2 regions of the Pseudoneobacillus rhizolycopersici genome follow, and region 1 is predicted to be linked to the other one. Evidence: a T-box and tRNA genes for the amino acid it is inferred to sense, from the RefSeq annotation. Region 1 holds a T-box; the other holds one or more tRNA genes.
What was found. The T-box of region 1 lies ahead of ACX9YW_RS11015 (valine--tRNA ligase). A T-box ahead of a tRNA ligase gene usually reads a tRNA of that ligase, here a tRNA-Val.
Positions count from the first base shown of each region.

Region 2: it encodes a tRNA-Val, which carries the amino acid that the T-box ahead of ACX9YW_RS11015 (valine--tRNA ligase) is inferred to sense. The anticodon was not compared.

Region 1 is NZ_JBTOOE010000008.1:120,541-136,400, forward strand. Features, by position in the region: gene lonB (ATP-dependent protease LonB) at 1-621, shown strand, start outside; gene lon (endopeptidase La) at 862-3,189, shown strand; gene yihA (ribosome biogenesis GTP-binding protein YihA/YsxC) at 3,186-3,767, shown strand; gene ACX9YW_RS10965 (LiaI-LiaF-like domain-containing protein) at 4,031-4,531, opposite strand; gene hemA (glutamyl-tRNA reductase) at 4,782-6,128, shown strand; gene ACX9YW_RS10975 (cytochrome C assembly family protein) at 6,145-6,978, shown strand; gene hemC (hydroxymethylbilane synthase) at 6,995-7,927, shown strand; gene ACX9YW_RS10985 (uroporphyrinogen-III synthase) at 7,927-8,703, shown strand; gene hemB (porphobilinogen synthase) at 8,722-9,699, shown strand; gene hemL (glutamate-1-semialdehyde 2,1-aminomutase) at 9,726-11,015, shown strand; gene spoVID (stage VI sporulation protein D) at 11,155-12,201, shown strand; gene ysxE (spore coat protein YsxE) at 12,331-13,359, shown strand; gene ACX9YW_RS11010 (YszA family small membrane protein) at 13,373-13,561, opposite strand; T-box leader at 13,733-13,969, shown strand; gene ACX9YW_RS11015 (valine--tRNA ligase) at 14,014-15,860, shown strand, end outside.
Region 2 is NZ_JBTOOE010000019.1:68,498-84,357, forward strand. Features, by position in the region: gene ACX9YW_RS17275 (sensor domain-containing diguanylate cyclase) at 26-1,579, opposite strand; gene ACX9YW_RS17280 (YebC/PmpR family DNA-binding transcriptional regulator) at 1,637-2,356, opposite strand; gene ACX9YW_RS17285 (hypothetical protein) at 2,600-3,382, shown strand; gene ACX9YW_RS17290 (hypothetical protein) at 3,467-4,090, opposite strand; gene rfbA (glucose-1-phosphate thymidylyltransferase RfbA) at 4,382-5,263, shown strand; gene rfbC (dTDP-4-dehydrorhamnose 3,5-epimerase) at 5,260-5,808, shown strand; gene rfbB (dTDP-glucose 4,6-dehydratase) at 5,823-6,794, shown strand; gene rfbD (dTDP-4-dehydrorhamnose reductase) at 6,791-7,639, shown strand; tRNA gene ACX9YW_RS17315 (tRNA-Val) at 7,681-7,752, opposite strand; gene ACX9YW_RS17320 (TRAP transporter permease) at 7,875-9,833, opposite strand; gene ACX9YW_RS17325 (DUF1850 domain-containing protein) at 9,826-10,251, opposite strand; gene ACX9YW_RS17330 (TAXI family TRAP transporter solute-binding subunit) at 10,445-11,467, opposite strand; gene ACX9YW_RS17335 (alpha/beta hydrolase) at 11,751-12,479, shown strand; gene ACX9YW_RS17340 (YjcG family protein) at 12,564-13,079, shown strand; gene ACX9YW_RS17345 (GNAT family N-acetyltransferase) at 13,083-13,514, shown strand; gene ACX9YW_RS17350 (EthD family reductase) at 13,818-14,120, opposite strand; gene ACX9YW_RS17355 (glycosyltransferase) at 14,860-15,860, shown strand, end outside.

The DNA.
Region 1 (15,860 bases):
AATGGTCTAGCCGTTTATGGACCAAACAGTGGGGCGTTATTGGAAATTGAAGTAACCGTGATACCTGCAAAGGAAAAAGGCTCGATTAATATTACCGGTATTGTTGACGAAGAAAGTATTGGCGGAAGTGGTAAATCGATTCGCCGAAAAAGTATGGCGCGCGGCTCGATTGAAAATGTTATCACTGTGCTACGCTCAATGGGAGTTCCAGCGGACGAATTTGATATCCATGTCAACTTCCCAGGTGGTGTGCCTATCGATGGTCCATCAGCAGGTATCGCAATGGCAACAGGGATTTATTCAGCCATCTATAAAATTCCTGTTGACCATACTTTAGCGATGACAGGGGAAATCAGTATCCATGGTCACGTAAAGCCTATCGGTGGTGTATATCCAAAAGTCGTGGCAGCGAAAAAAGCCGGTGCCAAAACGGTGATCATACCTAGCGAAAATAAGCAATCGATCTTGAACGAAATCAACGGAATAAATATTATTACCGTTAGTCACCTAGAAGAGGTCTTCGAAATAGCGCTAAAACTGAATTATTTAAAAGATGGAAAACCAGTGTCATTGGACTCCATTCCTGCATCCTTTGACATTTCCAAGAAGGAATCTGTGTAGTAGTTATATAGCTAAAAATCACCAGTAAAGCCCCTATAGATTGAAGCTAGACGATTGAAAAAACTTCGGTATGGTTAAATCCATTCCGAAGTTTTTTTCTTGTTTAAAAATAGCTAGTTAAATTGATACTAATAAAGCGATTAGCAGTCCGCCCGAAAAAATAGACACTTTTTCTTAAATAAGTTAGAATTGTACAAAGGTTACATGAAGAAAATTTAAGGTAAAACGGAGGTGCTTTGCATGGCAAAACCAAAAGAGTACAACGTTCCACTACTTCCATTGAGAGGATTATTAGTTTATCCGACCATGGTTTTACATTTGGACGTTGGCCGTGAAAAATCAGTGCAAGCGCTAGAGAAAGCAATGGTGGGGGACCATCTCATTTTTTTAACAACCCAAAAGGATGTCTCTTTAGATGAACCAGTCGAAGAAGATTTATATCCAATGGGAACCTTAACGAAGGTAAAACAAATGCTCAAGCTCCCGAATGGAACTATTCGTGTGCTTGTGGAAGGGCTAAAACGGGCAGAAGTGATCCAATACTTACCCGAAACTTCTTACTTTTCTGTTAAGGTGAATACATACGAAGATGATGACACTAAGGATACTGAGCTGGAAGCGCTAATGCGAACAATGCTTGATTATTTTGAACAATACATAAAAATGTCAAAAAAAGTTTCAGCTGAAACCTATGCATCGGTCGTAGATATTGAGGAGCCAGGACGTATGGCCGATATTATCTCCTCCCACCTTCCATTAAAACTGAAGGAAAAACAAACCATATTAGAGACTCTCGATGTCAAAGAACGCGTTAGTCGATTAATCGATATTATTCATAACGAAAAAGAAGTACTTAACCTTGAAAAGAAAATCGGCCAACGTGTGAAAAAATCGATGGAACGCACCCAAAAGGAATACTATTTGCGTGAGCAAATGAAAGCTATCCAAAAGGAACTGGGCGATAAGGAAGGAAAAACAGGCGAAGTTGCCGAACTTACCGAAAAAATTGAGCAAGCCGGCATGCCCGAACATGTATTAAAGACCGCTTATAAAGAGTTAGAACGTTATGAAAAAGTACCTTCTAGTTCTGCTGAAAGTGCTGTTATTCGCAATTATTTAGAATGGTTAATTTCGTTACCTTGGTCGAATGCAACCGATGATGATCTCGATATCGGAAAGGCCGAAAGAATTTTAAATGAAGATCATTACGGTCTGGAAAAGGTTAAGGAGCGGGTGCTGGAATATCTGGCCGTTCAAAAATTAACCAATAGTCTTAAGGGTCCTATTCTTTGTTTAGCTGGACCTCCAGGAGTAGGGAAAACGAGTTTAGCTCGTTCCATCGCTCGATCGTTGAATCGTCATTTTGTTCGGGTATCGCTCGGTGGTGTTCGGGATGAGTCAGAAATCCGCGGTCACCGACGGACTTATGTAGGAGCAATGCCAGGCAGGATAATCCAGGGGATGAAAAAGGCCGGAACGATTAATCCAGTCTTCCTGCTAGATGAAATTGATAAAATGTCAAGCGACTTCCGCGGCGACCCATCTGCAGCCATGCTAGAGGTATTAGACCCAGAACAAAATCATAACTTTAGCGACCATTATATAGAAGAGACCTACGATCTATCGAAGGTTATGTTTATTGCTACAGCCAATAACCTAGCGACCATTCCAGGGCCATTACGAGACCGCATGGAAATTATCACGATTGCCGGTTACACGGAAGTAGAAAAGCTCTATATAGCTAAAGAACATTTATTGCCTAAGCAAGTCAAGGAGCATGGTTTGACAAAAGGAGTTCTCCAGATTCGTGATGAGGGAATTCAAAAAATTATCCGTTATTACACGAGAGAAGCGGGGGTTCGTTCCTTAGAGCGACAAATGGCTAGCATCTGCCGGAAAACAGCGAAAATTATCGTTTCGGGTACAAAAAAGAAAGTGGTCATTACCGATAAAAATGTTGAAGAATTTTTAGGTAAACCAATTTTCCGTTATGGTGAAGCTGAATTAGAAGATCAGGTTGGTGTGGCAACAGGTCTCGCCTATACAACCGTTGGTGGAGATACGCTTCAAATCGAGGTATCGTTAGCACCTGGAAAAGGAAAGCTAGTCTTAACAGGTAAGCTAGGCGATGTGATGAAGGAATCTGCCCAAGCGGCTTTCAGTTACATTCGGTCGAAATCAGCAGAACTAAACATTGAATCAGATTTTCATGAAAAGTATGATATTCATATTCACGTTCCAGAAGGTGCTGTACCAAAGGATGGACCATCTGCTGGGATAACGATAGCTACTGCACTTGTTTCCGCTTTAACAGGTAGACCGATTCGCCGCGAGGTTGGCATGACGGGTGAAATTACCTTACGTGGTCGCGTGTTGCCAATTGGTGGCTTAAAGGAAAAAACCTTAAGCGCGCATCGTGCCGGATTAACCAAAATCATTTGTCCTAAAGACAATGAAAAGGACATTGAAGACATCCCGGAAAGTGTCCGCGATGATTTAACTTTTGTATTAGTTTCGCATGTAGATGAGGTTTTAAAGAATGCTTTATTGGATGGTGCTCGTGAATGAAGGTAACTAGTTCGGAAATTGTGATAAGTGCTGTTAAACCCGAACAGTATCCTGAAAGTGATTTACCAGAGTTTGCGCTGGCTGGCCGTTCAAATGTTGGGAAGTCTTCTTTCATTAACAAAATGCTAAACCGCCGTGGTTTGGCACGTATTTCATCAAAGCCTGGTAAAACGCAAACATTGAATTTCTATATAATTAATGAAATGCTGCATTTTGTCGATGTCCCCGGATACGGTTATGCGAAAGTTTCCAAAAAGGAACGCGAAGCTTGGGGGAAAATGATTGAGACGTACTTTACGACACGTGAGCAACTCCGTGCGGTCGTACTGATCGTTGATCTCCGTCACCCCCCAACGGAAGATGATTGCATGATGTACGGATTTTTAAAGCATTACGGAATTCCGTGCATTATTATTGCCACCAAGGCTGATAAAATTCCAAGGGGCAAGTGGCAGAAACATTTGAAGGTGACCAAGGAAAAGCTTCAAGCCGATTCAAGCGACCCGATGATTGTGTTTTCTTCGGAAACCGGTTTAGGAAAAGATGAAGCTTGGGCTGTGATGAGTCAGTATATGTGATGTGTTTTTGACTGAACCGGGAGCGGGTGTTGCCTGGTTCAGTTTTTTTTGTTGGCCACAAATGTGGCGAAGTTGTGAAAAAAGTAAATAAAATGTTATTAGGGTAAATATAATCCGAAATTAGGTAAATATGTCCATCAAAAAGGTAAATAAAGTTCTAATAAAGGTAAATATATCGCTAAATCGAAAAATTGCTTGTTTATTAAAAGCAAAAAACTCGCCAATTCTTGACGAGTTTCTCTCAAAGTATGTAATTTTCATGCTTATCGATGCCTTTTTTTCCCCTCTTTTTTCACTAAAAGATAAATCCCAATTAAAACTAATGCGGCTGGCCAAAATTTCCATGCAAGTGACACGCTATTTTCTAAAAAACCAAACCATTCGGCTACTTTATCGTAAAAAAGTAGCAGTCCTGCCAAAATCAAAAAGAGCAACCCTTGAAAAAGGCCAGTGCCGAGCTTTTGATAGCGCAGCAAAAAGCCAAGCGCGATAATTAAAATAAAGGCACCAATATGATCTGGCCAAACAGCAAGCTTATTGACGACATGAAAATGAATCCCGAATCCTAGCAAGATTGTCCCAGGCAAAATCGCTTCATAATCTTTTCCGAGGTAAGCTTGACCTAAAAAAGCAATCCCGACAATGATTAATAAGGTTGGCCAAGTATAAAATTCTTTAAACAAGTTTATTTGTGTCTGTTGTAGGTAAAAATAAGCCCCAAACCCTATTAAAATAATTCCTGGAAAAATACGTTGATTTTTCATCCTTCTACCACATCCGCTTCACTTGAATCTCTTATGTTTTTTTGATACTGTACATAAGGAAGGATTTTTTGTCGAATAAAAAATAAATGAAGGAAAGCGACTATGCGGAATTTTTGGACAAGTCACTTTTCTACCATATTAACATAGGAATTCGAATTCTGTTCACATTTTTTGCGTAAAAAGCGAAAAATGCCGTGCTATAATCTTACTAGGGTATTAAGTATATGTATTTAGGGGGTGTTCGGTAGATATGCATATTTTAGTTGTCGGAATAAATTATAAAACGGCCCCTGTCGAAATCCGCGAGCGGTTAACTTTTAATCCAACTGATTTAGGTAATGCTATGGAAAGGCTGCAATCCAAAAAGAGCATCCTTGAAAATGTCATTATTTCAACATGTAATCGTACGGAAATTTATGCGGTCGTTGACCAATTGCATACTGGCCGATACTATATAAAGGAATTTTTATCAGAATGGTTTCAGATTGCGCAGGATGATTTTGCACCATATCTTTTCATTTATGAACAAGACGGAGCTATAAATCATTTATTTAATGTTACTTGCGGTTTAAATTCAATGGTTCTTGGGGAAACGCAAATCCTTGGTCAAGTCCGGACCAGCTTTTTGCAAGGTCAAGAAATGAAAACCACCGGAACCGTTTTTAATCAGTTATTTAAACAATCGATTACTCTTGCTAAAAAAGGACATTCAGAAACTGATATTGGTGCCAATGCTGTTTCCATCAGTTATGCAGCGGTTGAATTAGCGAAGAAGATTTTTGGTAACCTCCAAAATAAACATGTGCTCATAATGGGTGCAGGTAAAATGGGAGAGCTGGCGATTCAAAACTTACACTCCAATGGGGTAAGTAAGGTCACAGTCATTAATCGAACCTTTGAAAAGGCGCAAAATCTAGCCAATCGTTTCAATGGAATCGCGAAAACGTTACAAGAGTTACAATGTGCATTAGTAGAAGCCGACATTTTAATCAGTTCAACAGGTGCAAAGGATTTCGTCATTACGAAAGAAATGATGACGCATGTGGATAATCTTCGCAAAGGGAAACCATTATTTATGGTTGATATTGCTGTTCCACGTGACCTTGATCCACGTCTTGCCGAACTGGACAATGTCTTTTTATATGACATTGATGATTTAGAAGGAATTGTCGAAGCGAATATGAAAGAACGTCAAAAAGAGGCGGATAAAATTCGCTTAATGATTGAGGCTGAAATCGTCGAATTTAATCAGTGGCTTAATATGCTTGGAGTTGTTCCGGTAATTTCTGCATTACGTGAAAAAGCCATTGCGATTCAAGAAGAAACGATGGAAAGTATCGAACGGAAACTACCTGATTTATCCGACCGGGATCTTAAAGTTTTAAATAAACATACAAAAAGTATTATCAATCAGCTGCTAAAGGATCCGATTTTACAGGCGAAAGAATTAGCGTCTCGTAAGGATGCCAATGAAGCGTTGGATTTATTTATCAAAATCTTTAATATCGAGGAACATGTGAAAACTCAGCAAGTTCATAAGACAGCCGATACCAAACATGTAGTGGTCAATGTAACACAGGCTTCCTTACAATCATAGAGAGAGGTTTGGAGCTATGTACGACATCTATTTTACAAGGCTGCATGAACTGACTGTCATCCTATATGCCCTGGTCGTCCTTTTATATTTTGTAGATTTTCTTCAGCATAACCGGAAGGCGAATAGAATTGCCTTCTGGTTACTTGCATTTGTATGGATTTTGCAAACGTCCTTTTTAATTTTATATATGTTAAAGACAAGTAGATTCCCTGTTTTAACCATCTTTGAAGGGCTTTATTTTTATGCTTGGGTTCTGGTGACCTTAAGCTTAGTGATTAATCGATTATTAAAAGTGGATTTTATCGTCTTTTTTACAAATATATTAGGGTTCGGCATCATGGCTATTCATACGTTTGCCCCTATGCAGCTGGATTCAATCAATATGGGTGAACAATTAATCTCCGAATTGCTCTTAATTCACATTACGATGGCGATTTTATCTTATGGCGCTTTTTCCTTATCATTTGTTTTTTCCTTACTCTATTTGATTCAATATGATTTATTAAAAAGGAAAAAATGGGGAACAAGACTGTGGCGGATTTCTGACCTTTCAAAACTTGAACATTTTTCATATCTATTAAATATCATTGGCGTACCGATGTTGATTTTAAGCTTGATTTTAGGGATTCAATGGGCCTTTTTAAAAGTACCCGATATGAAATGGTACGATTCGAAAGTGTTAGGGTCTTTTGCCGTTTTAGCGGTTTACAGTGTGATTTTATATTTGCGCACAAGAAAAGGTGTTTCAGGGAAAAGGTTATCGATTTGGAATATCGCTTCTTTTCTTATTGTTTTAATCAATTTTTTCCTTTTTGGTCAATTATCATCCTTCCATTTTTGGAACTCGTAACTTATAGGAGGCTATTATGCGAAAAATTATTGTCGGTTCAAGAAAAAGTAAATTAGCATTAACACAAACAAATTGGGTCATTCAGCAATTGAAAAATCTTGGCGCTCCATTCGAGTTCGAGGTGAAGGAAATTGTTACAAAAGGCGACCGAATTTTAGACGTAACCTTATCCAAGGTTGGCGGTAAAGGTCTGTTTGTAAAGGAAATCGAACAGGCGATGTTGGACAAAGAAATTGATATGGCTGTACACAGCATGAAGGATATGCCGGCTGTTTTACCGCCAGGATTAATGATTGGGAGTATTCCCAAACGTGAAGACCATCGCGATGTGTTAATTTCGAAAGGTCATGTACCTCTTGAGGAATTGCTGGCTGGGGCAAAAATCGGCACTAGCAGTTTACGTCGTGCTGCACAATTGCTTGTGGAACGACCAGATCTTGAAATTAAATGGATTCGTGGCAATATTGATACAAGATTAGCAAAACTTGAGACCGATGAATATGATGCCATTATTTTAGCTGCAGCTGGCCTTTTCCGTATGGGCTGGGCTAAAGATGTGATTACTCAGTTTCTATCAACTGAAATTTGCTTACCTGCTGTTGGTCAAGGTGCGCTATCGATTGAATGTCGTGAAGAAGATCAAGAGCTTCGTGAATTGTTGGCTCAATTTACTGACGAAAGCACGGATCTAGCTGTAAGGGCTGAAAGAAGCTTCCTTAACAAAATGGAAGGCGGTTGTCAGGTTCCGATTGCCGGCTATGCTTTTATCAATGATGAAAAAGAAATTGTCCTAACTGTTTTAGTAGCTTCTCCAGATGGTTCAATCATCTACAAGGAGGAAGTGAAGGGGACTGACCCTGAAGCACTTGGGGCACAAGCAGCTGACTTACTAATTGAGCGTGGTGCAAAACAATTAATCGATCAAGTGAAAGCGGAGTTAGATAAATAATGAACGGGCACCTTCCACTTTTAGGAAAAAAGGTACTAGTGCCGCGTGGAAAATACGAGTCAAAATCTTTTTCAACATTAGTGGAAAAATATGGGGGAGTTCCGTTGGAAATCCCTCTCCTTGCCTTTCGGCCGATACAGCCATCCATCGAAACTGAAACCATTTTGAAAAAAGTAAATACATACGACTGGATCATTTTTACAAGTAATGTAACGGTGGAGACATTTCTTTCTTTTTATCAAAATGGGGCTCCAACATTACCGAGAGTGGCGGTAATCGGCAAGAAGACTGCTGAAGTACTCTCTCAAAAGGGTTATCAGGCGCAATTTATACCTGAAGAATATGTTGCCGAAGGGTTTGTAGAGGAATTTTTACCATTGGTTGAATCTGGAATGAAAATTCTAATTCCAAAAGGAAATCTGGCTCGCGACTATATTGCTCAATCGTTAAAACGGGGCGGAGCGCATGTGGATGAAGTCATTGCTTATGAAACGTACATGCCCGAGGATAGTAAAAGTCAATTGAAATCGGCTATAGCTAACGGTGAAATCGACATTTTACCATTTACTAGCCCATCCACCGTCGAACATTTTATGGATGTTATCAATGAATACGAATTGCATCGCGAATTGGAAAATTATATCATTTCTTGTATAGGACCTGTCACGAAGGAAAAGATTGAATCGATGGGACTGCGGGTTGATGTCATGCCAGAAATCTATACAGTGGAAGATATGTTAAAGGAAATCGTCATCTATCTCCAAAGAATACATTAATGGAAGGGTTGAAATACCATGGAATTAAACTTTCATCGACACCGTCGATTAAGAGCTACTGAAAATATGCGTTCATTAGTACGCGAAACGAACTTACATATCAATGACCTTATCTACCCGTTGTTTATTATTGAAGGGGAAAATATTAAAAATGAAGTCAAATCTATGCCAGGTGTGTATCAAATTTCCCTTGATAATCTTCAAGTAGAAATGGATGAAATCGTAACATTAGGGATTAAATCGATTCTTTTGTTTGGAGTGCCAAATGAGAAGGATGAATTAGGTCAAGGTGCTTATCATAATCACGGACTTGTACAAGAAGCCACTAGACTTGTAAAAAAACATTACCCGGAAATCATTGTCATTGCTGACACTTGTTTATGTGAATACACAAGCCATGGCCATTGCGGTGTAATTGAAGGCGACAAAGTCTTAAACGACCCATCCCTACAATTATTAGTGCAAACGGCCATTAGCCAAGCAGAAGCGGGTGCAGACATCATCGCTCCTTCCAATATGATGGATGGATTCGTAGCAGCGATTCGTCATGGTTTAGATGAAGCTGGCTATGAGGATATTCCCATCATGTCCTATGCAGTTAAATATGCCTCTTCCTTCTACGGCCCATTTCGTGACGCAGCTGATAGTACGCCACAATTTGGTGACCGCAAAGCGTATCAAATGGATCCAGCTAATCGCTTAGAGGCGCTTCGTGAAGCTGAATCAGATGTATTAGAAGGCGCAGACTTCCTAATGGTGAAACCTGGTCTTCCTTATCTGGATATCGTTCGCGATGTAAAAAATAATTTTAATCTACCATTAGTGATTTACAATGTAAGTGGCGAATATTCGATGGTAAAAGCGGCTGCTTTAAACGGCTGGATTGATGAGAAGAAAGTCGTGATGGAGATGTTGACTGGTATGAAACGAGCTGGCGCAGATTTAATTATTACTTATTTTGCGAAAGACGTAGCTCGTTGGTTAAGAGAATCTTAAAATAGACCGAAAAGAGGTATTTGCACATGCGTTCTTATACTAGATCAATTGAAGCTTTTAAAGAAGCAGTAAACCTAATGCCAGGTGGGGTTAACAGTCCGGTCCGTGCCTTTAAATCGGTGAAGATGGATCCAATTTTTATGGCAAGAGGAAAAGGCTCAAAAATTTATGATATCGATGGTAATGAATATATTGACTATGTACTTTCTTGGGGGCCTCTGATTCTAGGTCATACTAACGACAGAGTGGTCGAAGGAATTAAAAAGGTAGCAGAACTTGGAACAAGCTTCGGAGCACCTTCTTTAGTTGAAAATGAACTTGCTAAGCTAGTGATTGAGCGCGTTCCTTCTATTGAAATCATTCGAATGGTTTCATCAGGTACCGAAGCAACAATGAGTGCGCTACGATTGGCTCGTGGTTACACTGGCCGCAATAAAATTGTGAAATTTGAAGGCTGTTATCACGGCCACGGCGATTCGCTTTTAATCAAAGCTGGTTCAGGTGTAGCGACTCTAGGATTACCTGATAGCCCTGGAGTGCCTGAAGGTGTAGCTAAAAACACAATTACAGTGCCTTACAATGATTTAGATAGCTTAAAATATGCATTCGAACAATACGGGGAGGACATCGCAGGGGTTATTGTGGAGCCGGTTGCAGGTAACATGGGTGTCGTTCCACCACAACCTGGTTTCTTAGAAGGACTTCGCGAAGTAACTACGCAGTACGGTGCGTTATTAATATTCGATGAAGTGATGACAGGCTTCCGCGTTGGTTACAACTGCGCCCAAGGATACTTTGGAGTTACCCCTGACATAACTTGCTTAGGAAAAGTCATCGGTGGCGGACTACCAGTTGGTGCTTATGGCGGACGCGCTGAAATCATGGAAAAAATCGCTCCAAGCGGCCCGATTTACCAGGCGGGAACTTTATCAGGTAACCCACTAGCGATGACAGCAGGGTTAGAGACATTAAGTCAGCTTTCTCCTGACAACTATGTTGAATTTGAACGTAAAGCTGATATCCTTGAAAAAGGAATAAAGGCAGCGGCTGAAAAATATGATATTCCAAATTGGATCAATCGCGCCGGCTCGATGATTGGCTTCTTCTTTACGAACGAGCCTGTGGTGAATTACGAGGCAGCGAAAACATCTAATCTCGATTATTTTACAACCTATTATCGCGAAATGGCGAACCAAGGCGTCTTCTTACCGCCATCACAGTTCGAAGGCTTGTTCCTTTCAACCGCCCATAGCGATGAAGATATCGCCAAAACCTTAACAGCTATCGAAAATGCTTTTGCGGTGATTAGAGGCTAAATGCTGGCAAACTCCCACTTTTGTAGTGGGAGTTTTTTTGTTTTTGTTGGATGAAATCCTATCATAAAAATCACACGTCGTTCATAGAGTTTAATGACATGGTGATTTTACGTTAAAGGATTAGAAAGGAGGAGTCGCTTTGTCTCAAGAGAACCAATCGTTTTTACGATTTTCTTTAGAGGAGTCTGTCTGGTTTCAAAGAGGACAGGAAGTCGAGGAGCTATTATCGCTCTCACTTGATCCGAATATAACAATTCAAGAAAGTGACCAGTATGTAACCATTCGAGGTACTCTCGATTTAACTGGAGAGTATAAAACCTATTCCGAAACGGACCCAGACCAGCAGGTCCCGTCAGCACAACGCTGGGTGCAAAGAGTGGAGCAACGGGAGGAAGGCGTATGTGAGTTTGCCCATCAATTCCCGGTGGATATTACGATCCCTACTTATCGTGTTCGCGAGATAAGTGAAATTGATGTGTTAATTGAAACGTTTGATTATGCCTTACTTGAGCGCAGCTGTTTAAAATTAACAGCGGAACTCAATATTACCGGCCTTTACGGTGAACAATCAGCAAAGAATGATGTTGAACAAGAACGTGAAGAGGAGCAGCTAGAAGAAATAGAGGTAACTCAAGTCTATGAATTCTCTCATCGCAATCAACCAGAAGAAGAGGAAGACACTGACTTTGAGGTATTTGAAGTAGAGGCTAGAATGGATGAGCCCGCTTTTCCGGAACCAACCCTGGCGGAATCCTCTTCCTACCAGCCAATGTCACCAGAAATTTCGTTCGCTGCCTATCGTAGTCAACACCCGCATACTACCGAAACAGCGGCGCCAGTGCAGGTGACACATGTTGAGGTTGAATCAGCGACGATTGCAACTCACCATGGGGAAGAAAGTTCAGAGTCCTCGTCCTCGTCCTCTTCAAACATTGTTGAAAAATTTGTTAAGAAAAAGCTAGCTAATAAAAAGAGCATGTCGATTTCAGAATTTTTAGCCCGCAAAGAAGGCGATGACCATGCAAAGATGAAGGTTTGCATCGTTCAGCAAGGAGAATCAGCCGAAATGTTAGCAGAACGATATGCTTTACCTGTTCAACAGCTATTAAAAGTGAATAAAATGGAGCCAAATCAAGATGTTTATGAGGGGCAAGTCCTTTATGTCCCGGCTTCTTCCAAAAAATAGACGTTGAATTTAGTGAGATAACAGTGAGCGGGTTGTATAACCTGCTCTACTTTTTCTATTTGTGTTGTCGAGTGTACCGGCGCTTTTAGGCTTAGGCGCTCCCCGGGATGAAAGTGAGTTGGCGACAAAATGAATGAACAAAATCTAGAGCAAATCCTGCAGCATTATGATATTAGAGCACATTTTATCGAGAAATTCGGGAAAATTTATAAGATTTATTCCGAAAAAGGAACCTTTGCATTAAAATCAATCCCCATCCAGCATGGTGTTGACTTTATCAAACATGTACATTTCCTCTATCAGAAAGGCTATAACCGAATTGTTCCGATTTATCCGACCTTTGATGGACGTTATGCGGTTATTCACGGTAATTCTTTATATTACTTAATGCCTTGGTTAAGTAATGATGAAAAGGAGGACCATAATGAACGGCCGCAACAGATGTTCCGTGAATTAGCTAGATTGCATGCGCTGTCGCAGAAAGAGGTACAGATAGATAAAGAGGACAGAGAAAAGCATTATGAGCGAACGAAGCAGCAGTGGGAAAAGGATTCTGAGTTTTTGGAAGGATTTATCGAGTCCTGTGAAAAAAAAATCTATATGTCTCCATTTGAGCTTCAGTTTTGCCTTTATTATCATGATGTACGCCAGGCACAGCGGTTTGCCATCACCAAGCTAGGAGAATGGTACGAGGCGACGAAGGATCAGGAAAAAGTGCGAACGGTGATAAATCATGGAAAAGTGTCGACCGAGCATTTTCTGTACGATGAAAAAGGCTATGGTTTTTTTGCTAATTTCGAAGAGTCGAAGCTTGGATCACCGATTCACGATGTCTTGCCGGTGCTATTTCGATCGTTAAGAGGGCATATGAGACAATCGGAAGATGTTCTTACTTGGTTATATGATTACTATTTTAAATATTTCGCGTATAAGGATGATGAGAAACTATTATTGTTCAGTTATTTTTCCTATCCAAATTTGCTGGTTCGGCTAACAACGGAGTATGTACAAACAACTGATAAGAAAAACGAACGAGAATATTCGCAAAAATTGCAGCGACGATACTGGCAGCTAAAAAACACCGAATATGTGATTGGGAGAATGATGCAAATCGAAGAACAATTGAAGCAAAAAAAGGAAGGAGCCCCGCAATCATAAACCGGTAGGCTCCTTAAATTATTTCCATGTATAAAGCGATGGCCAGAAGAATAAATACACTTAATAGCAACACATCAAAAGTAGTCGGAATAATAATCGTCCGGATTCCTTGAAAAATACAAAAAGGAATGATAAACTGATTGGCAATCGCTCTACATTTTCTAAGCCAAGGTGGTAGGGTATAAGGGTTGTATTTTCGCATTTAGTAGCACCCCTTGTTTGTTAATTATTATTAATGTATGATGGTCGCTTTTAAAAAGTGTCTTATTTTTTCAGGAACGAAAAAAGGATAAGCCGAATATTTTATAAAAAATATGGTTATCATGATTGACGACATCGTTATTTTTCAGTAGTATAACTATATAAAATTTACCAACAGGCTTTGATAGGGAGAGTAAGTTGGATTTCTATTTCAAGAGAGGGAAATGAAACGCTGCGACATTTCCTAAATAGACCCATCTGAAAGTCACCCTGGAGCTTCTTCTGTCAACGGATTTCATCCTAGTAATGGAAGACGGAATAGACCGTTATCTAACTCGAGAGCCAACATGACCAGTTTGTGTGTTGGAAAAAAGGTGGTACCGCGAATACAACTCCATTCGTCCTTTTATTAGGCGAATGGAGTTTTTTTATTTTTCAAAAGGAGGAAACCCAATGGAAACAACAGAACTAACCATGCCTACTAAATATGACCCGAAATCGATTGAAAAGGGTCGCTATGAATGGTGGCTATCAGGTAAATTTTTCGAAGCAAAAGATGACCAAAGCAAACAACCATATACAATCGTAATCCCACCACCAAACGTAACGGGAAAACTTCACTTAGGACACGCTTGGGATACAACATTACAAGATATCCTAACACGCATGAAGCGGATGCAAGGCTACGATGTACTCTGGCTCCCTGGAATGGATCACGCCGGAATTGCCACTCAAGCAAAGGTAGAGGAAAAGCTTCGTCATGAAGGTAAATCCCGCTATGACTTAGGGCGCGAAAAATTCGTTGAAGAAACATGGAAGTGGAAAGAGGAATATGCAAGCCATATCCGCCAGCAATGGGCTAAGGTAGGCTTAGGTTTAGATTACTCGCGTGAGCGCTTCACCCTCGATGAAGGTTTATCCGATGCCGTACGTGAAGTTTTCGTTAAACTTTACAGAAAAGGACTTATCTATCGTGGCGAACGAATTATTAACTGGGATCCGTCCACGAAAACAGCACTATCTGATATCGAGGTTATTTACCAGGATGTTCAAGGTGCGTTCTATCACATGCATTATCCATTAACAGACGGTAGCGGTAGCATTGACGTAGCAACAACAAGACCGGAAACCATGCTTGGTGATACGGCGGTAGCTGTTCATCCAGAAGACGAACGCTATAAACATCTCATCGGTAAAACCGTTAAGCTTCCAATCATTGGCCGCGAAATTCCAATCGTTGCGGATGATTATGTGGATATGGAATTCGGTTCAGGAGCAGTTAAAATCACTCCTGCACATGATCCTAACGACTTTGAAATTGGTAACCGTCATAACCTGGAAAGAGTTTTAGTGATGAACGAAGACGGCACCATGAATGCCAATGCTGGACAATACCAAGGTATGGATCGTTTCCAATGCCGAAAGCAAATTGTCAAAGATCTTCAAGAACAAGGCGTTTTGTTTAAAATTGAAGAACATTTACACTCCGTTGGTCATTCCGAGCGCAGTGGTGCAGTAGTTGAGCCATACCTTTCAACCCAATGGTTCGTAAAAATGCAGCCACTTGCTGACGAGGCGATTGCCCTACAAAGCAAAGAAGATAAGGTTCATTTCGTTCCAGACCGTTTTGAAAATACTTATATGCGCTGGATGGAAAATATCCGTGACTGGTGTATTTCTCGTCAATTATGGTGGGGACACCGAATCCCAGCTTGGTACCATAATGAAACGGGCGAGGTATATGTTGACCACGAGCCACCAGCCGATATCGAAAACTGGACACAGGACAACGACGTTTTAGATACATGGTTCAGTTCAGCCCTTTGGCCGTTTTCAACAATGGGCTGGCCAAATACGGAATCAGCGGACTATAAACGTTACTATCCAACGGACTGCTTAGTAACAGGTTATGATATTATCTTCTTCTGGGTATCGCGAATGATTTTCCAAGGTATAGAATTTACTGGTCAACGCCCATTTAAAGATGTTTTGATCCACGGTTTAGTTCGTGACGCAGAAGGCCGTAAAATGAGTAAATCATTAGGCAACGGGGTTGACCCAATGGATGTTATCGATCAATACGGTGCTGACTCCCTACGATACTTCTTGGCAACAGGAAGCTCACCTGGTCAAGACTTACGCTTTAGTATGGAAAAGGTGGAGTCGACTTGGAACTTTGCGAATAAAATCTGGAACGCATCTCGATTTGCTCTCATGAATATGAACGGTATGACGTACGATGAAATCGATCTTACCGGCGAAAAATCAGTGGCTGACAAATGGATTTTAACTCGTTTAAA
Region 2 (15,860 bases), on a different contig from region 1:
TAAAACTACTATCAACCGTCCATTTTTATCGTTCATCAGCACTGATAACGCGATTGCGCCCCTCATTTTTCGCTTTATATAAGGCCATGTCGACTAAATGAAATAATTCTGTATGATGAGAGGAATTAGTTGGCAGATGGCCAATTCCCATTGACACGGTGATGGGTCTACCAATGGGATTTTCCGATTCTTCTGTTGCTCTTCTAATATTTTCAGCAATTTGAAAAGCAATTTTTGGTTCTGTATTAGGCAGGATGACGATAAACTCCTCGCCGCCAAACCGATAAAGAAGGTCATCCTTCCGTGTTTCCTTTTTTAATATTTCTGCTAATAATTTTAGAACATCATCGCCTTTTAAATGGCCAAACTCATCATTTACTAATTTAAAATGATCAATATCTAACAGTAATAAACTATAGTCATTCAATTCCTTGACGGTTTTGTTATAAGACCTCCGATTGTTCAAACCAGTTAAGGGATCTAGTGTAGCTTCATTTTCAAAGTAATGTATTTGTTTCTTATAAAACTCTACCATAATAAACATTGATTTTTTTAACTCGGTTAATTCAAAAAAGGTTTCTGGAATGGATGGTAAAGGTATGGATTGTTTTTCAATTATTTGATGAGAAAAGTCTGCCAATTTCCTTAAAGGCTGTACAATCTTTTTTAACAAGAGTAACGCTAATAGGAAAACAAACATCATAAATGGTATCGTGTATTTTGCCACCTGGATTGCCATGTCATAAGTAGGTCCACTGACTGAATCCTTTGGGGTTTGACTGACAATTCCCCAGTGACTTCTTTTTACAGATGCATAACCTGCAAGCATAGCAATGCCTTTTGTATTAATTACCTCTTCCTGACCACTTTTTCCTTCTATGAGTTTTTGAACAACTTTATTTTCTCTTGCATTTTTATTAATCTGGTCACTATCTGGATGGTAGATAATGGTACCGTTTGAATCAACCACATAGACATATGAATTTTTTAGATGTTTTGGATGTTCGCCAAGAGTCTTTTTTAGACTATTATCCTCATTTAAATAAATGGTTCCTGCTAAGAAACCTTTATAAATCCCATCATCATTAAAAACCGGAAATGAAACAAGAACAAGTAAACGTCCTGTTACACCGAGATAGGGCGATGAAATATAGGGTACTTTTCTTTTCAGTGATTCTGTTGCCCCAAGAGATGTTAACCTTTTCCCCTCTAAACCAAGGTGTGGTACTGTCGTTGCGACCAATCCTTTATTCGTAACAAATAATAAAGAGTTAAAATAATCAGTTGAATCCATAAGCTGATTAAGATTTTTATGAAGTGCTTGATAATTAATGGTTAGTGAATCATCTGACAATACAGCTGCCTGGACCTTTAAGGTTCTAATCATATTCATGAACAATGAATTCGTTGTTGAGGCGAGTTTTTCCGCATAATACTGATTTTCAATCAAGTAATTTTTTTCTAAGTTTTCTTTACTAACAACAATGCTAGAATAAAGACTTCCAATAAACGTTCCAATGATGGAAAATAACATTAAAGCCATAAAGAGCGTCTGAATCGTATTCCGTTTAAATCTCATCCCTTCATTCCACCTTATAAAAAAGCAGACCCCTAATTTCAGGTCTGCTATGATTCATTATTCGCCCAGATCAACGTTATGATACACTTGACGTACATCCTCTAAATCTTCTAGTGCATCAATCATTTTTTCAAATTTCGCTTGTGCCTCTTCAGGTAAAGTTACTTCGTTTTGAGCCAACATCGTTAACTCAGCCACCGTAAATTCGGTAATTCCGACATTTTTAAATGCTTCTTGAACAGCATGGAATTGGTCCGGTTCTGCATAAACAATAACATGATCTTCTTCTTCAATGATATCCCGTACTTCAACATCAGCTTCCATCAACAATTCCAGCACTTCGTCAGCTGTCTTTCCTTCAATTCCAAACACGGCAGTTGCATCAAACATATAGGCAACAGAGCCGCTGACACCCATATTCCCACCATTTTTACCAAAAGCAGCTCGTACATCAGATGCAGTTCGGTTGACGTTATTTGTAAGGGCATCAACAATTACCATTGACCCACTAGGTCCAAATCCCTCATAACGAAGCTCGTCATAACTTTCTTCTGAACCACCTTTAGCCTTTTCAATCGCTCGATCAATAATCGTTTTTGGTACGCTGTATGTTTTCGCACGTTCAAGAACGACCTTTAATGCTGTATTGGATTCAGGATTTGGCTCTCCTTGTCTAGCTGCTACATAAATTTCACGGCCAAATTTAGCATAAATACGACTCGTGTTTGCATCCTTTGAAGCTTTCTTTTCCTTAATATTGTTCCATTTACGACCCATTTCGAACACTCACTTTCAGATAAGAATCTGTACAGAATTATTATAATGAAAAATGTGGATACTACAATAGTTTTTATTATATCGAACTTGTGTTTAATGGGGAAATTTTTTAAGGATAAACTGGTAACAAAGTAAATTGTTATCTTCCACCATGCCCTTTTAACAAACCTTTATAGACAATTACCGTTCCCCTTCGGATTAAAGTTCGTAAAATACAATATCAAAAATTGAAAGGGGATCAAAATGGTAGAATTTATTTGGGATTCATATATCACTCTTAATAAGTGTCGGGAAATTATCGAAAAACAAATTACTGGTGCTTATTTAAGATTTGGTGACGGTGATGTTTTCCTTCGTGAGGGCGGAGATGACATGCTACAAGGGGGGAATCCTAAAATAGCCGAAGAAATGAAAGAAGCTTTTTCCTTAACTGGTAAAGGAATTATTAAGAGCCTTCCTCTACACTCTGATAAATATGGATGTATGCCAAAAATGTCGCCTGGAGTTCATAAATGGGACAATGGATTCGCAGAATCCTTACTAAGTTCCAGTATTAAATACTTTGAAAATGAAACAATTTATTCACCTGTAGCCCTACACTATTTAGGTGTTTATGATAGGGATTTTACTATAGAATTCTTACGATTTATTAGGAAGTTTAAGCCCATTTTTGTCGGTAATCAAAATATTCCCGAAGATGTGGTATATAAATTATTTGATGCACCTATCCATATTAAAACACCGCCTTCAGATAGTTTTAGCCAAATAGATCGAATCGAAAGTGAAACACTAATCGAACTGGACAAGCACATGAATGATTATCAAGTTATTGTAATAGCTACGGGTGGTAGTGGAAGAGTTCTTACCAAAAGAATTCTCAAAAAACAAAAATATAAAGTGTTTTTATTTGACTTTGGTAGTCTTTTAGATGCTTTGTGCGGTTGGGGTACAAGAGCATGGATTGACTTAGCCAATGTTCCTCCCTCCTATTGGGAAGACATGCTGAATGAGATTTCAAGTAGCTAACTACGGTTTAGGACACCCTCAATTGAAAATAAATTGTTTTTACAACATTCAACTTTCAATTAGGGTGTTTTTTTTGTCTGTTTATCAATGACTTGGATGTATATAACTACCAAGTTTATAAGTAATTCGGTAATAGTTATTATTTCGCATCCAAGCATCTACTCGTTTTTCAAACAACTCACCACCATACACAGGATACCTCTCGGACAATGAATTCTTTTCCATATAAATTTTTTGTTTAAAATCCTTAACTCTAATTAAATAGCATTGGTCTGAAAAACCAAATCCTGTATAAAAGTAGTCGTCCTCCTCTATAGATTCAGCAAGCGCCTCTTGATATTGTCCATTCCATGTTGGATTTGCTACTTTAATTTTCATGTTGCCTTCCATTTTTTTTATTGCATTTTTAATCCAATCAATCGGTTTTTCTAATATAGAATCACTTGAAAAGTGAAGGAGATACTCCGTTTTACAAAGATAGATACTAACAAGTTCAGATATTGAATAATAATATCCAGCTCCAAAGCAATCTTTTGTTAGTCCAAAAAAATCAAGAGCTTCTTCAGCATAGTCATCCACAATAACGAATGAGGTAAGGATCCCTTCTTTTACAAGAATTTCAGCATGATAGCTGACTAATTCTTTATCTTGAACATTATTAATAAAAAGTACTTTATTGGAAAAGGAATACAGATTATAATCAATCATTTTTTTTAGTAAATCTGTTTTTAATAAACTTTCCCAATCTCTTTCATAACATTTTGTCTCAAAGGTAACTTCTTTACGTATTATCTTAATCTCCCCTTTAACAATTTGAATATTATATTATATTACATTGGCGCTTCAATTGTACTAGCATAGTCGTTTGAATTTCGTAAAGATTTTAAAAATAACAAATCAAATATTTTTGGTTGTACCATTATTTACAATTATTCATAAAATATTAAAAAACATTGTTTAATACGTATCGAGCCTATTTATTAGAAAAGGAGGCTAGAAATGAAAGGGATCATTTTAGCCGGTGGAAGCGGTACAAGATTATACCCTTTAACAAGATCCGTTTCGAAACATTTACTGCCTATTCATGACAAGCCAATGATATATTATCCGCTTGCTACTTTAATGTTGGCCGGAATTAAAGAAATACTAATAATATCTACTCCTCAAGATACTCCTAATTATCAATCTTTACTAGGTGATGGAACCCATCTAGGCATTTCCATCCAATATGAAGTTCAACCTTCACCAGATGGGATTGCCCAAGCTTTAATAATTGGAGAGAAATTTATTCATAATGACCAAGTTGCCTTAATATTGGGCGATAATATTTTTTATGGAATAGAATTTCAAAACCTTCTAATTGAAGCAATTAATCAAAAAACAGGGGCTACTGTATTCGGTTACTATGTTAAAGATCCGGAACGATTTGGTGTTATTGGATATTCCAAGGATGGCAAAGTAACTTCTATAGACGAAAAACCTATTAATCCACAAACAAACTATGCCGTTACTGGCTTATATATATATGACAATCGTGCCAGTGAAATCGCGAAAAGAATCCGACCATCTATAAGAGGGGAATTAGAGATTACTGATGTCAATAAAGCCTATTTAGAAATAGGTGATTTATCAGTAAAATTATTAGGACAAGGAAATGCATGGATAGATACTGGAACACATCAATCATTATTTAAAGCTTCTCAATTTATTAAGACCGTCGAGGAAACGCAAAATATAAAAATTGCTTGTATTGAAGGAATTGCCTATCAAAAAGGCTATATTTCTAAAGATGATTTAATTCAATTAGCCAAACCATTAATGAAAAATGAATATGGAAAATACCTAATGGCGCTTACTGGTAAAATTAGAGGTGACAAATGAAAATCACTGAAACAAAACTCCCAGGAGTTTTCCTTTTAGAGCCTGCTGTCTTTCATGATAATCGAGGTTTTTTTATGGAAAGCTATAATAAAAGTTTGCTAGAACGCGCTGGAATAATAATTGATTTCGTTCAGGATAATCATTCCTTATCAAATGAAAAAGGAGTCATTCGTGGACTACATTATCAATTAAATCCAAAAGCCCAGACAAAATTAGTGAGAGTTTGTACCGGTGCTATTTTGGACGTAATTGTTGATATCCGCGAAAATTCACCTACTTTTTCACAATGGATTGGAGTTACTTTAAGTGAGGAAAATAAGTGTCAAGTTCTGATTCCAAAAGGGTTTGCTCACGGTTTTTGTACACTCGTTCCTAATACACATGTTCTCTATAAAGTTGACGAATATTATGATTCAAAATACGATAGGGGGATCATTTGGAATGATCCGGACATTGATATCCAATGGCCTGTGTCCCATCCAATACTTTCTACAAAAGACAGTCAGCTTCCGTTATTAAAAGATGCCGAACTAGGCTTTCTCTAAAGGGGATGAATGAAATGAATTTACTTGTAACAGGTGGAGCTGGATTTATTGGTAGTAATTTTATTCAATATGTTCTAGAAAAATATCCTGATTATCAGATTGTAAATCTTGATAAATTGACTTATGCAGGTAATCTAGAAAACTTACACTCTATTCAAAAACATAAAAACTACTCTTTTGTTAAAGGAGATATTTCAAATAATGAGCTTTTAGAATTCATTGTTACCACCAAAAAAATTGATATTATAGTCAATTTCGCTGCTGAATCTCATGTAGATAGGAGTATTAGTCAAGCATATCAATTTGTTAAGACGAATATTTTGGGGACCCAAAGTGTATTGGAAGTAGCTAAAAAAATCAATATTCGACTCATTCAAGTTTCTACAGATGAGGTGTATGGTTCTTTAGGACCTATTGGCTATTTTACAGAAAAAAGTCCTTTATTACCTAATAGCCCCTATTCAGCAAGTAAAGCTAGCGCCGACCTTTTGGTGAGAGCTTATCATGAAACGTATGGGTTGAATGTAAACATTACACGTTGCTCCAATAACTATGGACCATTTCAATATCCAGAAAAACTCATTCCCCTCATGGTTATTAATGCATTAAACCGTAAACCTTTACCTATTTATGGTGATGGTAAAAATATTCGAGATTGGTTACATGTAAAGGACCACTGCGCAGCAATCGACTTAGTTATCCATAAAGGGGAATCGGGAGAGATATATAATATAGGTGGAAATAATGAGCGGACTAATCTTGAAGTGATCAATCTAATCATAGATACCCTAGGTGCTTCAAAGGATTTAATTACTTATGTCCCAGACCGTTTAGGGCACGATTATCGTTATGCGATAGACTCAAGTAAAATTCAAAAAGAATTAGGCTGGAAACCATTATACACATTTGATGAGGGAATCATGGAAACCATTTCATGGTACCAAAAAAAACAAAACTGGTGGAAGAAACTACTACCTGGGGGGTGAATATTATTGCTTCTGTTCTTGTTACAGGCGCATCTGGTCAATTAGGAACTGACCTCGTCATTATCCTAAAACTAGCTGGTTTTCAAGTATATGCTAAGAGTAAAACAGAGTTAGACATAACAAATGAAAATGATGTCTTTAGTCTTGTTACTCTTCTAAAACCTGAAATTATTATCCATTGCGCAGCCTATACCAATGTGGACATGGCAGAATCACAGCCAGACCTTGCATTCCTTATTAATGTAATTGGAACTAGAAATATTGCTCTGGCGGCCGAAAGCATTCAAGCAAAACTCGTATATATAAGTACGGATTATGTGTTTGATGGTATTTCTTCCACACCCTATCATGAATTTTCAACTGTAAACCCAATAAATGTTTATGGGAATTCTAAATTAGCTGGGGAAAGAACAGTTCGTGATTTTCACTCAAAATTCTTTATTGTTCGAACTTCTTGGGTTTTTGGGTGGAATGGGAAAAACTTCGTTAAAACGATGTTAAAGCTTGCTACTGAAAAAGAACAACTTATGGTCGTTCATGACCAAGTTGGTTGCCCAACCTATACAATTGATCTATGCAAATGTATTGTCCAGTTAATTCAAACTAAGAAATATGGAGTTTATCATATATCTAATACAGGAAGTTGTTCTTGGTACGAATTTGCAAGCGAATTGTTTAATCAAGCCAATGTATCTTGTAAACTATTGCCGTGTAATTCCGAGGAATTTCCTAGAAAGGCGAAACGTCCAAAATATTCTGTTTTGGATCATATGGGATTACGAATGAATGGATTTCAATCAATGCCGGATTGGAAGGATGCATTGGAAAGATTTTTGCACAAATAAAATGAAACCTCGATAATAATAGTTATCGAGGTTTCTTTGTATGACCTGTGAGGGACTTGAACCCCCGACCCCTTCCCTGTCAAGGAAGTGCTCTCCCACTGAGCTAACAAGTCATGTATATAATTAAGGTACATTTCTTATTATATGGATATTTACAACAAAGTCAAGAAATAATATAAATTTCTAAAAAATATTTTTTTCGGGGTGGAGATTAAAACTCTCCACCCGCATCTATTTAAGCACTTGTTGTTACTATATTACCTTTGTCCTTACTCTTAGATATCAATTGCAGGGCAATCACGAAGACTAGTAATCCTAATCCAATCATATCCGAAATTCCTTCTGGATAGATTAATAGCAAGCCCCCCACTATACCGATGATTCTTTCGTACCAGGTAAGCTTTCTGAACCAGAAACCAATAACTCCTGCCCCTATTGAAGTCATTCCAGCAAAAGCGGTAAACACGACCCAAACTAAATAATACCAAGTTGTATCAATCATTAACAATTCTGGTGATAATACGAACATATAAGGTATGATGAATGCCGCGATTGCTAGTTTTGTTGAATCAATTCCCGTTTTAATCGGTTCCCCTCCTGACACAGCCGCTGCTGCAAATGCCGCCAAGGCTACTGGTGGGGTAATATCTGCCACAATTCCAAAATAGAAAACAAATAAATGCGCCGGTAAATCAGGTACTCCCATTAAAATAATCGCAGGTGCAGCAATAGTTGAAGTAATGACATAGTTAGCAGTAGTTGGGGAGCCCATCCCTAATATTAAAGAAGCAATCATAGTAAATGCTAAAATTAATAAAAGTTTTCCATCTGCTAGGTCAATTAAGCCGTTGGCAAGCTTTAAGCCTAAACCAGTCTTTGTCACAACCCCAACGATGATTCCCGCAGAGGCCGTTGCAGCCGCTACAGCTAGAGCGGTTCTTGCTCCATCTATAAGAGCATCAATAATATCCTTAATACCCATTCTCGTCTTTTTCTTTATTCCACTTAAAACAACAGTAATTAAGATCGACCACAGTGCTGCACGCATGACGCTCATTCCGGTCATTAACAGAATTAATACCGCGACAATTGGGAGTAGCAAATACAGATCCTTGATGATTTCTTTTTTATCTGGCATTTCTTCTTTTGTTAAACCTCTTAATCCTAAACGTTTGGCTTCAAAATGCGTCATAATCCAAATACCGGCAAAATATAGAATCGCAGGAATCGCAGCTGCTTTAGCAATTTCCCAATAGGTAATTCCACCAATAAACTCGACCATTAAGAATGCTGCCGCCCCCATTACCGGTGGCATTAATTGGCCACCAGTAGAAGATGCTGCCTCTACTGCACCAGCAAATTCCTTTTTATAACCTAACCTTTTCATCATTGGGATCGTAAATGCTCCAGAAGTTACCACATTAGCAACCGAGCTTCCACTGATTGTTCCTTGTAAAGCACTAGAAAAAACAGCTACTTTTGCAGGCCCACCAACACTTCTTCCGGCAATTGCAATCGCTAAATCATTAAAATACTGTCCAACACCTGTTTTCACTAAGAAGGAACCAAATAATAAGAATAAAAAGATAAACGTTGACGACACACCAAGTGGTGTGCCAAATATCCCCTCAGTTGTATAAAACATCGTTTGAACTAAACGAGTTAAATCTAGACCGCGATGGGCAATGAATCCCGGCATATAAGGACCATAAAGAGCATAACTAATAAAAATCATCGCAATAACTGTAATCGGTAAACCGACCGTACGTCGGGTTGCTTCTAAAACAAGAATAATTCCAGCTAAACCAATATAAAAATCTAAATCGGTTAATCGTCCTACGCGCATAACGAGCTCATCAATCATTAATGGCCAATAGGCACCCACAACAATGGCTAAGCCGGCAAGAATCAGATCATACCAGGCAACTCGATTCTTTCCTAGATTCTTTTTCCTAGCGGGAAACAACAAGAAAATCAGCGCTAAAGCAAAACCTAAATGGATGGACCGTTGTAACTGGGCAGTTAATTGGCCAAAAATACCAGTATATAATTGAAACAGCGAAAATGATAGAAGTCCCAAAAACGCAATCCAACCGATCATTCCTTTAAGTTTTCGCATTCCCGCTTCAGGATCATATTTTTCAATGAGCTCTTGTTGTTCTTTCTCAGATAAATATTCGGTATTCTCACTCACGTATATCCACTCCTTTCAACATTTGTATGAAGTTAATTTTCTTCACTTGAAAATGGACTAATGTTCCTGGGGTTATCCAACTTGCTATTGGATATTCTTTATTCTGATAAATTAATGTATGGTTTGCTCGAACTTTACCGAGTCTTAAATCAAAGGAAGGAAAAATCCGGTTCATATTTTTGATAAAATATTTACCGTCCTTCTCTTCAAACACTTCCCCTTCAGCCGAATTTGCAGGCATTCCAATCGCAAAATCTTCATACATTAGCTCGTATTGTTTAATTTGTAATTCTTCTGTAGCTTGATAACTTTCCACCACATTAGATAAATGAATAGAATGTGTGTATTTTATTTCAAAGAAATCTAATTTCTTTAATGGCAGGTAGGCAAGAACTTTACCCATTTGTTGATTTTCCAAAACCAGTGCCTGTCTTATCGGAAGTAGGAAAATTACGACTAAACTAAGAGAGAACAAAGGGATAAAAATTAGAATTTTAATAGATTTACTATGTCCTTTCATACTATTCCCTTTCTTCCCTTTAGAATTGAAATGACCGGTCTCTCTTCCAAACGGAACAAAAGACCGGTCATGTTAATAGTTTAATAGAAAACTATTGTGCTTTAATGCCCTTTTCATCATAGTACTTTTGTGCACCCGGATGAACTTCGATCCCAACACCATTTAATGCATTTTCAGCTTTGATAAGTGCCGCTTTTGCATGACCAATCTTATCGGTATTTTCAAAAATAGCCTTCGTAATATTGTACACAAGGTCCTCAGATAGATCCTCGCGAACAACTAACATAGCCAAAACAGCAACTGTTGGAACAGGATCTGTTAACCCATATACATTAGCAGGAACTTCTTGCTTGGCATAATAAGGATATTTCGCTATTAATTCTTCAGCTTTGTCCGTTTCAATAGGAACAATGACAACATCTTCAGTAGCGGCTAAGCCTTCTACCGCACCTGTAGGAGTCCCAGCTGTTACAAATGCCGCATCAATGGAGCCATCCTGAATCCCTGCTGTTGATTCATCGAAAGATAAATGTTTTGCATCGATATCCTTCATTGTGATTCCATGAATCTCAAGAATTTGCTCAGCATTGGCAAATGTACCTGAACCAGGAGCCCCAACAGAGACTTTTCTCCCCTTTAAATCAGCAATTGATTTAATGCCTGATTTCGCTGTTGTGACAATTTGAACTGTTTCCGGGTACAAGGTACCAATCGCTTTCACATTGTCAACAACATTTCCTTCAAACATTAACTTTCCATCTTTTGCATAAGAAGCAATATCTGTTTGAGTAAAAGCGATTTCAGCATTGCCATCTTTTAAGGTATTCATATTTTCTGCAGATGCCCCGGAGACCTCGGCATTTGTTTCAATACCAGTTGCATCACTAATAATATTTGCCATTGACCCACCTAATGGATAGTAGGTACCACCCGTACCACCAGTAACAATGCTCATAAATTTAAGCTCAGGCTTTGGTGATTCTTCTTCGACCGCATTATTGTTGTCGTCCCCTTTGTCTTCAGCCACATCTGTTTTGTCACTTCCGCATGCTGCTAAAAACATCGATAGCATCAACATGAAGATGGCCATTAATAACAGACTTTTTTTCTGCATTTCATTTCCCCCTTGTATTTTTAGATTATTCATAATTCATAAACTATTCTATCATAAAAATTTGCCCAATTGTAAATTAAATTGAATAATTACCTCTATTATCCTATTTTAAAATAATCACTTTCGTCGATTCTTTCTTCACACTATTTCTTAATATTTGATAATTATGCCTTTGACAAATATTAAATGATTAATAAATTCAAATCATTTGATACCATTTCCTTAAAAAAGGTATAATGTCAAAAACAAATAATTTTTATAGGTATGAAGGATGGACATTCGAATGAATAAAGGATTTACTAAGGACTATACTTTATATAGCCATTCCCTCAAGGAAGATATCGAGCTTTTGATCTATTTCCCTAGCTCATTTACCCCATTGTATAAATACCATTTGCTAATTGCTCAAGATGGTCACGATTATTTTAGGTTAGGCAGAATCGCAACGATCGCAGATGAATTAATCCCCAAAAAAGAAATGGTCAATACGATTATTGTGGGAATTCCTTATAGAGATGTGGATGATCGACGACAGAAATATCACCCCAATGGGCAGAAAAACAGTGCTTATATTCGATTCTTAGCCCATGAATTAGTTCCTTTTCTCGACAAAGAATTTCCAACCTTTCAAATGGGGATGGGGCGTACCCTTATCGGAGACTCCCTTGCAGCTACAGTTTCACTAATGACGGCACTGGAATATCCACATTCTTTCGGAAAGGTTATTTTACAATCACCATATGTAAATAAAAATGTCCTAACAAAGGTCCAACAATTTAATCATCCTCATTTAATTGATGTTTACCAAGTCGTCGGTATAGAAGAAACCGATGTAGACACTAGTAATTACGAGGAACGAAATTTCCTTGATGCGAATCGTAAGCTGTCCACCTTATTTAAACAAAAAGGGTTCTCTCACTTTTATGAAGAGTTTAATGGCAATCACACGTGGACCTATTGGCAGCCTGATTTAAAAAGGGCTTTAAAGAAATCCCTCAAATATTTTGGGTAAATTAAGACAAATTGGTGAATTTATACGTATTGGGATAGAAAATTTGTTATAATATTTAGAAAATAAATACTTGGAGGTAGTTCTATGAAATTCGGGGTAGTTATTTTTCCTACTAAAAAGCTTCAAGATTTAGCAAATTCTTATCGTAAGCGATATGATCCACATTATGCATTAATTCCTCCACATCTAACTCTTAAAAACGCTTTTTCTGCAACCGAAGAAGAAGCAAATGAATTTTCCGTAAAACTGAGAGATATCGCAAATAGTTTTACACCGTTTCAATTAAGAGTTACAAAATTCAGTTCTTTCTATCCAGTAAATAATGTCATTTATTTAAAGGTTGAGCCTTCCTCTGATTTAGATAGCCTACAAGCGGTTATTAATGAAAAATTAGATCATGAAAGATCTGAATATGCCTTTGTTCCCCATATTACCATTGGCCAAAAATTATCGAACGATGAACATTCAGATGTTTTTGGTTCTTTAAAAATGAGTTCAGTTGAACATGAAGAGGTAGTTGACCGAATCCATTTACTGTATCAGCTTGAAAATGGTTCGTGGACAGTTTATGAAACGTTTCGATTAGGAAAGGATAGCTAATTAATGGATTTTAAAGTTGTTGCAACTGAAAAAGAACTAAATGATGCTTTTTCCATTAGGAAAATTGTCTTTGTTCATGAACAAAATGTACCTGAAGAATTAGAAATTGATGAATTCGAAGATGAGGCGACTCATTTTGTTTTATATCAAAACAACAATCAAGCCGTCGGTGCTGGTAGGTTCCGTGTCTTAGATGGTATCGGTAAAGTGGAACGTATCTGTGTTTTATCTGAAACTCGAGGAACTGGTGCAGGAAAAGAAATTATGCTTGGCATTGAGAAGTTTGCGAAAGAACAAGGGCTACCCAGCTTAAAATTAAACGCTCAAAAGCAAGCGATTCCCTTCTATGAAAAACTCGGATATGAGATTATTTCTGAAGAATTTATGGATGCTGGAATTCCCCATAGAACGATGAAAAAAACCTTGTCTAAATGAAGTAACCCGTTCAGTTCAGTGGTACAAACGTTCCAAATAGCATTCAAATTAACAAATAAATTGGTACAAAAATTGACATTATAATTAGCAATCATATTAACAAAGTAAAAGGACTTAGTTTACATGAACTAAGTCCTTTTATAATTGTTTTGGTGCTTGTTTATTCAACTAAAGCCTCCGTTTACTTCAATACAATAGGAAGTGGCAAAAGGCAGTTCCTAGTTGAAAGTTTTATAAAAGTTTTTGTAAAACATGATATACATCATTTGCAACAAATTTTTGTTTCTACTATTCGGTTAACACTCATTCGGTGATACAAACAATCGGCGGTTTTGGTAAAAATTTGACTAAATTAACAACATCATTTTGGACTTTTTGCCCTCCAGTTGAAGATAATGCGTTTTGCAGAACTTCCATGTTTTCAAATTCCAGTTCTGCGATTAAATAAAGAGGTTCAGGGGAATTTTGAGTTTGTATGACTCTATTGATACACGCGTTTTTAACATTTGGCACTTCATTTACCATAGGTAAATGTACTTCTTGATAATATTTTTCGAAATCATCAATGTTCGTAGGTCTTTCATACATCACCATAATTTTTGCCAAATTTCCATCTCCCTTCAATGTTTATGTTACACAATCATAATATTAAAATGCATATTTATTATGACAAAAAGTTAACCGTTTGATAGCTTATTAACTTTATACACGAAAAAAGAAACGATATGTTCTTGTAAAAATAAAAGCAAACTATCTTATGTAACTAACGACGCTTTTCTTCAATAAGGTTCCCTATTTTTCAGACAATCCCTAAGTCTATTAAAACGACAAAAATCCCTAATTTTTATTAAATGCAGGGATTTTTCTTTGACTTCAATTATAGGAATTTAAACTAAAACACTACTCTACATTAGAATAAGTGAACTTTAACAACACTTACTTATAGTAAATTTTACTTTGCAAATATTACCAAATGGATTTCAAAATAGAAGTCGATATTAGATTAATTTTTTCCACTTTTGACAGGGCAATTAGCATTCAAATCAGCACTTGTTTTTCAAATAACAATAAGGATTGTCATATTGTTAAATCAACTGCCAATAAGTATATTGAAAATGCATTGAATTCAGTATGAATCTCTTCATATCAATAAAAACGGACTGCTGATTTGTATGTTAATCAACAGTCCAATTGTGTGTTTAATTTTCGTTTTGTACCAGACAACTGAACGGGTTACTAAATGAAGACAAGGTTTTTTTTGTTGTACAAAATTGAAGTACCATCCATCTTCATTACTCATACAATACATTAGTTTATGACTTAAAGATTGTGTTTTGAAGGGAGAATGTATCTAACAATGGAAACTCCTCTATTAACTACTCATTTGTTCATCTCAAAAAAACAACCTAAAGGATTAAAGCACTTGCTAAATAAAATTACTGATAGTGGAATATTAATTAAGCAATATGGTCCAGAAGAAAAATTATTAGACTTGAACCCCAACCATCCCCGAGTTTATTTATCAATCGGTGATAATTGGGAGGAATTTCAAACCTTAAACTCACTACCCCTATACGAAAGAAGACGTTGGCTGCATTATTCTTCACCTGATCAGGTTCAGCCGCATAACTTATTTTTCTGCTGGTTAGCTCATACTGACCCGCTGCCTGAAAATAAAATAATCCCCCAAAACCGTTTTTCTTCTGATACACCATTAGTTTCTATATTCACGGCTAGCTACAAATCAAAGGAGAAAATAAACCGACCTTATCAGTCCCTCTTAAAACAAACTTATACAAATTGGGAATGGGTTATCGTTGATGATTCTGATGATGCGGACGAGACTTATAATAATTATTTATTATCTCTGACAGACCCACGAGTTAGGAGATACCGCCAAGATTCTCGAAATGGCTACATAGGAGCTGTCAAAAGGTATGCGGCAGGCCTATGTAAAGGGGAAATTTTAGTAGAAGTTGACCATGATGATGAACTAACAACCGATTGTTTAGAAAAAATCGTCAATGCTTTTCAACAACATCCAGAATGTGGCTTTGCCTTTGGAGATTGTACGGAGGTATATGAGGGAAGCCATGAATCACATTGGTATGGGTGGGATTGTGGATTTGGAACTTGCTTATATTACCGAGTGTGGGTACACGAAATGAACCGATGGCAAAATGTTTACAAAAACACAACAACGAATAGCACTACCATCTCACATTTGGTTGGTCTTCCCAATCATCCACGTGCATGGACAAGGGATTGCTATCACTTGATAGGAGGCCATCGAACAGAGCTATTAGTTGCTGATGATTATGACTTGCTAGTTCGAACGTTCCTATG